DNA from 2 places in the Streptomyces sp. NPDC056738 genome. Region 1 is predicted to be linked to the other one. Evidence: predicted binding sites of a transcription regulator. Region 1 holds the regulator's gene; the other holds the start of a gene.
What was found. Region 1 encodes HrcA, which represses chaperone genes, less so after heat shock. Its sites were predicted from a motif close to TTNGCACTCNGNNNNNCNGAGTGCNAA; they were not measured.
Positions count from the first base shown of each region.

Region 2: the regulator HrcA is predicted to act here: its motif matches at 2,587-2,613, upstream of groES (co-chaperone GroES).

Region 1 is NZ_JBHTZF010000003.1:624,357-629,010, reverse strand. It holds gene ACFRIC_RS10390 (DUF3097 domain-containing protein) at 1-393, opposite strand, end outside; gene ACFRIC_RS10385 (MBL fold metallo-hydrolase) at 425-1,150, opposite strand; gene hrcA (heat-inducible transcriptional repressor HrcA) at 1,327-2,343, shown strand; gene dnaJ (molecular chaperone DnaJ) at 2,344-3,480, shown strand; gene ACFRIC_RS10370 (nitronate monooxygenase) at 3,590-4,654, shown strand, end outside.
Region 2 is NZ_JBHTZF010000014.1:92,081-96,734, reverse strand. It holds partial or broken gene ACFRIC_RS32095 (ester cyclase) at 1-239, shown strand, start outside; gene groL (chaperonin GroEL) at 359-1,984, opposite strand; gene groES (co-chaperone GroES) at 2,134-2,442, opposite strand; gene ACFRIC_RS32080 (polysaccharide deacetylase family protein) at 2,637-3,389, opposite strand; gene ACFRIC_RS32075 (polysaccharide deacetylase family protein) at 3,386-4,369, opposite strand; gene ACFRIC_RS32070 (methyltransferase domain-containing protein) at 4,461-4,654, shown strand, end outside.

The DNA.
Region 1 (4,654 bases):
GACGCGCAGGTCGTCGCCCCAGACCCGCTCGACCAGCTCGGCGTCGTGCCGGCCCTCGACGTAGATGCGCCCGGCGCGCGCGACCCGGGCGCGGGCGCCGGGGACCGCCACCGAGCCGGAGGCCGTACGGCTGGGGCGCACCGGCGCGGAGGGCGCCGGGCGGACCAGCGTCACCACCTTGCCCTCCAGCAGGAAGCCGCGCGGTTCCAGCGGGAACACGCGGTGCTTGCCGAAGCGGTCCTCCAGGGTCACCGTGCCCGCCTCGCAGCGGATCACCGCGCCGCAGAAGCCGGTGCCGGGCTCCTCGACGACCAGACCCGGGTCCGCCGGGACCTCGGGCACGGGCTGGGGCTTCTTCCACGGCGGGGTCAGGTCCGGAGAGTACTGGCGCATTCGGATGACGATAGGAGAAGCCCGGCGGCGCTCACCGCGACACGCCGAAACGCTCGGCCAGGGCGTCCCGTTGGGACCGTACGAACGCGGCGTCCACGACCGCCCCGTGGCCGGGCACGTACAGCGCCTCCTCGCCGCCCAGGCCGAGCAGCCGGTCGAGCGCCGCGGGCCAGCGCGACGGCACGGCGTCGGGGCCCGCCTGCGGCTCGCCCGACTCCTCGACCAGGTCGCCGCAGAACACCACCACCGGGTCGCCCGGCACGACGGCCACCAGGTCGTGGGCGGTGTGGCCCTCGCCCGTCCGCACCAGCCGGACCCCGACGCCGCCGCCGAGATCCACGTCCCAGGTGCTCCCGACGAGGCGGTGGGGCCGTACGAGGGTGTCCGCCGCCTCCTCCGCCGCCCCCGGGTCGAGACCGTTGCGCACCGCGTCCGCGCACAGCTCCCCGCGGCCGTTCCGGTACACCTCGGACGAGCCGTCCGCGGCGAGGACCTGCGCGCCGGCGAACGCGGCCGCGCCGAAAACATGGTCGAAATGCGGGTGGGTGAGCGCGATATGGGTCACACGTCCGCCGGTCAGGACCCGCGCATCGGCGCGCAGGGCGGCGCCCTCCGCGAGGCTCGACCCGGCGTCGATCATGAGTGCCGCCCCCTCGCCGACGACGAGCCCGGCCGTGCAGTCCCAGTCCGGAAGCCGCCGTCGCCCCACCCGGGGCGCCACCCTTTCCCACCCGAGCTCTTCCCAAGTCAGCCTCATGCGGCGACGCTAACGGTGACCGGGTGCCGTGCACGACATCGCAGGCCCGCCCTTGCCCGGGGCGTGCCCGACCGCCGTACACTGGGCCGGGGAACGTTGGCACTCGCGTGCGCTGAGTGCCAGGCGAATGCCACGAAGGCCACGAAGACCACCGAGTCGACTTCTGGAGGTGCGCGATGCTCAGCGAACGCAGGCTCGAGGTGCTGCGCGCCATCGTCCAGGACTACGTGGGCACCGAGGAGCCGGTCGGTTCGAAGGCGCTCACCGAGCGGCACCGTCTCGGCGTCTCGCCGGCGACCGTCCGCAACGACATGGCGGTCCTGGAGGACGAGGGGTACATCGCGCAGCCGCACACCAGTGCCGGGCGCATCCCCACGGACAAGGGGTACCGCCTCTTCGTCGACAAGCTCGCCGGCGTCAAGCCGATGACCGCGCCCGAGCGCCGCGCCATCCAGAACTTCCTGGACGGAGCCGTCGACCTTGACGACGTCGTCGGCCGGACCGTGCGGCTGCTCGCGCAGCTCACCCGGCAGGTCGCCGTCGTGCAGTACCCCTCGCTGACCCGCTCGACCGTGCGCCATGTGGAGCTGCTCTCCATGGCCCCCGCGCGGGTGATGCTCGTGCTGATCACGGACACCGGCCGGGTCGAGCAGCGAATGATCAACTGCCCGGCGCCGTTCGGTGAGACGTCGCTGGCGGACCTGCGGGCCCGGCTCAACAGCCGGGTCGCGGGGCGCCCCTTCGCGGACGTCCCGCAGCTCGTCCAGGACCTCCCGGATGCCTTCGAGGCGGAGGACCGGGGTACGGTCTCGACGGTGCTCTCCACCCTGCTGGAGACATTGGTCGAGGAGACCGAGGAGCGCCTGATGATCGGCGGTACCGCCAATCTCACGCGATTCGGACATGACTTCCCTCTCACCATCCGGCCGGTGCTCGAAGCCCTCGAGGAGCAGGTCGTGCTCCTCAAGTTGCTTGGAGAGGCCGGGGATTCGAGCATGACCGTGCGAATCGGGCACGAGAACGCGTATGAGGGACTCAACTCCACGTCCGTGGTCTCCGTCGGCTACGGTTCGGGCGGCGAGGCAGTAGCCAAACTCGGCGTGGTCGGCCCGACCCGCATGGATTACCCGGGAACGATGGGAGCGGTACGAGCGGTGGCACGGTACGTCGGACAGATCCTGGCGGAGTCGTAAGTGGCCACGGACTACTACGCCGTACTCGGCGTGCGCCGCGACGCGTCCCAGGACGAGATCAAGAAGGCGTTCCGGAGGCTCGCTCGCGAGCTGCACCCGGACGTCAATCCCGATCCGAAGACGCAGGAGCGCTTCAAGGAGATCAACGCCGCCTACGAGGTGTTGTCGGACCCGCAGAAGAAGCAGGTCTACGACCTCGGCGGCGACCCGCTGTCCCAGCAGGGCGGCGGTGGCGCCGGCGGCTTCGGCCAGGGCGGCTTCGGGAACTTCTCGGACATCATGGACGCGTTCTTCGGCACGGCGTCGCAGCGCGGACCGCGCTCGCGCACCCGCCGGGGCCAGGACGCCATGATCCGTCTGGAGATCGAGCTCGACGAGGCGGCCTTCGGCACCACGAAGGACATCCAGGTCGACACGGCCGTCGTCTGCGGCACCTGCAACGGCGAGGGCGCGGCCCCCGGCACCGCGGCGCAGACCTGTGACATGTGCCGCGGCCGCGGCGAGGTGTCCCAGGTGACGCGGTCCTTCCTGGGTCAGGTCATGACCTCGCGGCCGTGTCCGCAGTGCCAGGGCTTCGGCACCGTCGTCCCGACCCCGTGCCACGAGTGCGCGGGCGACGGCCGGGTCCGCTCCCGCCGCACCCTCACGGTCAAGATCCCGGCCGGTGTGGACAACGGCACCCGCATCCAGCTCGCGGGCGAGGGCGAGGTCGGCCCCGGCGGCGGCCCCGCCGGCGACCTGTACGTCGAGATCCACGAACTGCCGCACTCGACCTTCCAGCGGCGCGGCGACGACCTGCACTGCACGGTCACCATCCCGATGACCGCGGCGGCCCTCGGCACCAAGGTGCCGCTGGAGACGCTCGACGGCATGGAGGAGGTCGACATCCGTCCGGGCACGCAGTCCGGTCAGTCGATCCCGCTGCACGGCCGGGGCGTCACCCACCTGCGCGGCGGCGGCCGAGGCGACCTCGTCGTGCACGTCGAGGTCATGACGCCGACCAAGCTCGACCCGGAGCAGGAGCGGGTGCTGCGCGAGCTGGCGCAGATGCGCGGCGAGGAACGGCCCACCGGTCAGTTCCAGCCCGGTCAGCAGGGGCTCTTCTCCCGGCTGAAGGACGCCTTCAACGGCCGCTGATCCAGGCGGGGCACGGGGCCAGGAGCGCCCCGTGCCCTCCACGTCGGAGGCCGTATCCGGCTGACCGACCGGATTCGGACTTGTCCGAGGGACGTGACAACATGCCGTCATGTCCTCCGCGCTGACCGATCTCTTCCCTCACCCGATCGTGCAGGCCCCCATGGCGGGCGGAGTCTCCGTCCCGCAGCTCGCGGCCGCCGTGTCCGAGGCCGGCGGGCTCGGCTTCCTCGCGGCGGGGTACAAGACCGCCGACGGCATGTACCAGGAGATCAAGCAACTGCGCGGGCTGACCGGCCGTCCCTTCGGCGTCAACCTGTTCCTCCCGCAGCCCGAGCACGCGGACGCCGCCGCGGTCGAGGTGTACGCGCACCAGCTCGCGGGCGAGGCCGCCTGGTACGAGACCGAGCTCGGGGACCCGGACAGCGGCCGCGACGACGGCTACGACGCCAAACTCGCCGTCCTCCTGGACAAGCCGGTGGCGGCGGTCTCCTTCCACTTCGGCGTCCCGAAGCCGGAGGTGCTCCAGTCGCTGCGGCGCGCGGGCACCCTCACCCTGGTCACCGCCACCACGGCCGAGGAAGCCCTCGCCGTGGAGCGGGCCGGCGCCGACGCGGTCGTCGTGCAGGGCATCGAGGCCGGCGGACACCAGGGCACCCACCGCGACAATCCGGAGACGGACGGCACCGGCGTCGGCCTGCTCACGCTGGTCGCACAGGTCCGCGAGAGGGTGGCGATCCCGGTCGTCGCGGCCGGCGGCCTCATGCGCGGCAGCCAGATCGCCGGCGTCCTCGCCGCGGGCGCGGACGCCGCCCAGCTCGGCACCGCCTTCCTCGCCACCCCCGAGTCCGGCGCGAGCGCCGTGCACAAGCAGGCGCTGACCGACCCCCTCTACGTACGGACGGAGCTCACGCGCGCCTTCTCCGGGCGCCCGGCGCGGGCCCTGGCCAACCGCTTCATGCGCGAGCACGGCCCGTACGCCCCCGCCGCCTACCCCGAGGTCCACCACCTCACCCTGCCGCTGCGCAAGGCGGCGGCCAAGGCGGGCGACGCGCAGGGCATGGCCCTGTGGGCGGGGCAGGGCCACCGCATGGCCCGCGACCTGCCCGCCGGGCAGCTCGTGGAGGTACTGAACGCAGAAATCGCGGCCGCCGAGACAGCGTTGTCGGCCGCCGCC
Region 2 (4,654 bases), on a different contig from region 1:
GGCTGATGGACACCTGGGTCGAGAAGACCAACGGCAAGCGGACCGCCACGCGCGGCGTCGTGGGCATGGACCGCTCCGACGCCAACCACTTCGTGGAGATCGTGGAGTTCCCGTCGTACGAAGAGGCGATGAAGAACTCGAAGATGCCGGAGACCGAGCAGATCTTCCAGGAGATGGTGGCGCTCTGCGACGGGATGCCGACCTTCACGGACCTGGACGTGGTGCGCGACGACAAGCTCTGAGAGCGGAGAACCGCGTGGAGCCCGTGGAACGCGGGAGGTCCCCGTTCCGACCGGAACGGGGACCTCTTCACGCTGTCACACCCCGAAGGGCGTGGCCTCGCTCATGACGTCGGACGTCAGTGGGAGTGACCGTGGCCGCCGTGGCCGGCGTCGCCCTCGTCCTCGGCCGGCTTCTCGACGACCAGGGTCTCGGTCGTCAGGAGCAGGGAGGCGATGGAGGCGGCGTTCTCCAGGGCGGAGCGGGTGACCTTGACCGGGTCGATGACGCCGGCCTTGACCAGGTCGCCGTACTCGCCGGTGGCGGCGTTGAAGCCCTGGCCCTTGTCGAGCTCGGCGACCTTCGAGGTGATGACGTAACCCTCGAGGCCGGAGTTCTCGGCGATCCAGCGCAGCGGCTCGACGGCGGCGCGGCGGACGACCGCGACACCCGTGGCCTCGTCGCCGGTCTTGCCGAGGTTGCCCTCGAGGACCTTGACGGCGTGGACGAGCGCGGAGCCACCACCGGAGACGATGCCCTCCTCGACCGCGGCGCGGGTCGCGGAGATGGCGTCCTCCAGACGGTGCTTCTTCTCCTTCAGCTCCACCTCGGTGGCGGCGCCGACCTTGATCACGCACACGCCGCCGGCCAGCTTCGCGAGGCGCTCCTGGAGCTTCTCGCGGTCCCAGTCGGAGTCGGTGTTCTCGATCTCGGCCTTGATCTGGTTGACGCGGCCGACGACCTCGTCGCTGCTGCCGGCACCGTCGACGATCGTGGTGTCGTCCTTGGTGACGGTCACGCGGCGGGCGCTGCCGAGCACGTCCAGGCCGACCTGGTCGAGCTTGAGGCCGACCTCCTCGGCGATGACCTGACCACCGGTGAGGGTGGCGATGTCGCCGAGCATGGCCTTGCGGCGGTCACCGAAGCCGGGGGCCTTCACGGCGACGGCGTTGAACGTGCCGCGGATCTTGTTCACGACCAGGGTCGACAGGGCCTCGCCCTCGACGTCCTCGGCGATGATCAGCAGCGGCTTGGAGGCGTTCGACTGGATGACCTTCTCCAGCAGCGGCAGCAGGTCCTGGATGGAGCTGATCTTGCCCTGGTGGATGAGGATGTACGGGTCGTCGAGGACGGCCTCCATACGCTCCTGGTCGGACACCATGTACGGGGACAGGTAGCCCTTGTCGAAGGCCATGCCCTCGGTGAAGTCGAGCTCCAGACCGAAGGTGTTGGACTCCTCGACGGTGATGACACCGTCCTTGCCGACCTTGTCCATCGCCTCGGCGATGAGCTCGCCGACCTGCGGGTCCTGGGCGGACAGACCGGCGACGGCGGCGATGTCGGACTTCTCGTCGATGGGGCGCGCGGTGGCGAGGAGCTCGTCGGAGACCGCCTTGACGGCCGCGTCGATGCCCTTCTTCAGCAGCGCCGGGGAAGCACCGGCGGCGACGTTGCGCAGGCCCTCGCGCACGAGCGCCTGGGCGAGCACGGTGGCGGTGGTCGTACCGTCACCCGCGATGTCGTTGGTCTTGGTCGCCACCTCCTTCACGAGCTGCGCGCCGAGGTTCTCGAACGGGTCCTCGACCTCGACCTCACGGGCGATGGTCACACCGTCGTTGGTGATGGTGGGAGCGCCGAACTTCTTGTCGATGACGACGTTGCGGCCCTTGGGGCCGATCGTCACCTTCACCGTGTCGGCAAGCTTGTTGACGCCGCGCTCAAGGGCGCGACGGGCGTCCTCGTCGAACTTCAGGATCTTCGCCATAGGAGCGGTTCAGCCCTCTCGAAAATATGGAGAACGAACCGCGCCCCCGGCGCCCGGCTGGATGGTCGCGGGTGCCAGGGGCGTGGTTCACTGCAATGCTTGGTGCGGGGTCGTCCGGGGAAAAGTCCCGAACTCCCTTACCAGGTGAATTACTTCTCGATGATCGCGAGCACGTCGCGAGCCGAGAGGACGAGGTACTCCTCGCCGTTGTACTTCACCTCGGTGCCGCCGTACTTGCTGTAGAGAACGATGTCGCCGACGGCGACGTCGAGCTCGACACGCTTGCCGTCCTCGATGCGGCCCGGGCCCACGGCCAGGACGACGCCCTCCTGGGGCTTCTCCTTCGCCGTGTCGGGAATGACCAGGCCGGAGGCCGTGGTCTGCTCGGCGTCGAGCGGCTGGACCACGATGCGGTCCTCGAGCGGCTTGATGGCAACCTTGGAGCTGGCGGTCGTCACGATCCGACCTCCCCCTTCGGAGATCTCACGGGGTTAACTGTCTGAGGTGGCGACCAGGTCGATCCGTCGTCGCGGGTGCCGGACCTGCCCGTCGCTGTTGGCACTCTCCAGGGGGGAGTGCCAGACCTGAGACTATGACTGTGATTAGCACTCGGTCAAGCGGAGTGCCAAAGGCGTCGGCGTGGCGTAGCCGACTAGAGGTAGTTCTCCAGTCGCGCCAGGGTGAAGCCCTCGCGCTGGATGCGGCGGAGCAGGCGGAGCGTGGCGCCCGTCAGATCGGGTTCGGCCGGGCCCGAGAGGATGTCGCCGGGCCGGAGCGGTCGGGTGTCGGCCGTCCTGCCGAGGACGATGGCGGCGACCCCGCAGTCGGCGGCGGCGCGCAGGGTGGTGTCGTCGTACCTGCCGTACGGGGGCCGCAGCAGCCGGGGCCGGACGCCGAAGCGCCGCGCGAGCTTGTCCTGTTGCCCGCAGATCTCGGCGCGCTGGCCGGCGTAGGGCAGGCCGCGCAGGGTGGCGTGGTCGACGGTGTGGTTCTGCAGGCTCGCGCCGACCGAGCGCAGCCGGGCGAGCCGCCCGTACCCGGGTCCGGCGACCCGGTCCGTGAGGAACATGCTGACCGGCAGGCGCAGTTCGCGGACCATGTCGGCGAACCGCGGGTCGCGCTCGGCCCCGTCGTCGTACGTCAGGAAGACCACCTTGTCGCGGGTGCGCACCTGGTTCACGACGGGCGGCAGGCCCGTGTCCGCGGTGCGCGCGGTGGTCCGGACGGTCACGGCCGGCGCGGGGGCGAGCGGACTGGCCAGGCCCCAGCGGTGGTACGCCGACTCCGTCGGGTGCACGCGCTGGGCGGCCTTCTTGCCGAGCCTCTCGATGGGGTCGACGGACTGCGCGCACCCGCTGAGCAGCGCCGCCACGAGCAGCCCGGCGGCCGGCGCCCGCAGCCTCACAGGTAGTCCTCCAGGCGTGCGACCGCGTACCCCTTGGCGGTGACCGTCCTCAGGAAGCGGCGGACCATGTCGGGCATGGTGCCCTTCCATTCCCCGCGGCCCTGGAAGTGGGTGAGGACGATGTCGCCGGGGTGCAGGTCCTGGTCCTCCTCGCGGTACTCCCAGTGGTCGGCGAAGACCTCCTCGTTCCAGATGGGCGCGTACCTGATGCCGCAGGACCTGGCGGCGCGCAGGGTGTCCTGGTCGTAGTTGCCGTAGGGCGGGCGGAAGACGGTCGGCCGTCTGCCGAACTGCTTCTCCATCACGTCCTGCATGCCGCAGATCTCGTGCTTCTGCCGGGCGTAGGACAACGCGGGCAGATAGGGGTGGTGCAGCGTGTGGTTGTTGAGCGTGACGCCCCGGTCGCGCATCTTCCGGAAGTAGCCGTAGTCGTCCTTGACGAGGAAGTCGCTGAGGAAGGCTGTGTACGGGATCTTCAGGTCGCTCATCATCCGCAGGAACGCGGGGTCCTTCTCGGCGCCGTCGTCGACGGTGAGGAAGACGACCTTGTCCTTGGTGGGGACGGTGGTGAAGACCGGCGGCAGCCCCAGTTCCCGCTGGTCGTCCACCTCGAACCCCTTGCGGGCCTCGATGACCGGCTTCCTGGCGGGCGGTGCCGGGGGCGTCAGCGGCACCGCCTTCAGGCCCCAGCGCCGGGCGACGGCGGCGCGCCGGGCCTGCGCCGCGCCGAGCCGGGAGGCGTACGCGGCGAGGGCGGCCGCGGGGCCTTCCGGGAGCACGGCCCGCGGGGCGTGGGCCGGTTCGGCGCTTCCGCGCCCGGCCCGACCTCCGCCCCCGGCCCCTTCCCCGGACCGCGTGGCCGGGACGGCGCCGGTCCCGGCGCAGCCGGAGGCGAGGAGGACGAGGGCGAGCACGCCGACTCCCCAGCGCGCACCAGCCCCGTTTGCGCCGGTTTTATCATTTTGTCGTACGGGTCGCATGGAGCCGGATCCTCCCAGCTCACCCCTCCCGCGAGGGCCCCGACACCGCCGCCGGAAGCACACCGTCCACCGACTGGCCCACAATGGCCGGGTGAACGACGTCTCCTTCGCCCCCCTCCTCACCCCCGAGGGCCGCGCCCTGCTCGACGAGGTCCGCGCCACGGAACCGGCACAGGAACTGGCCGTCGCCACCCGGCTGCGCCGCGAACACCCGGCCGACCTGGTCTCGGCGGCCCTCGGCCAGGCACGGCTGCGGCAGCGCGCGGTGGCGAAGTTCGGCGCCGA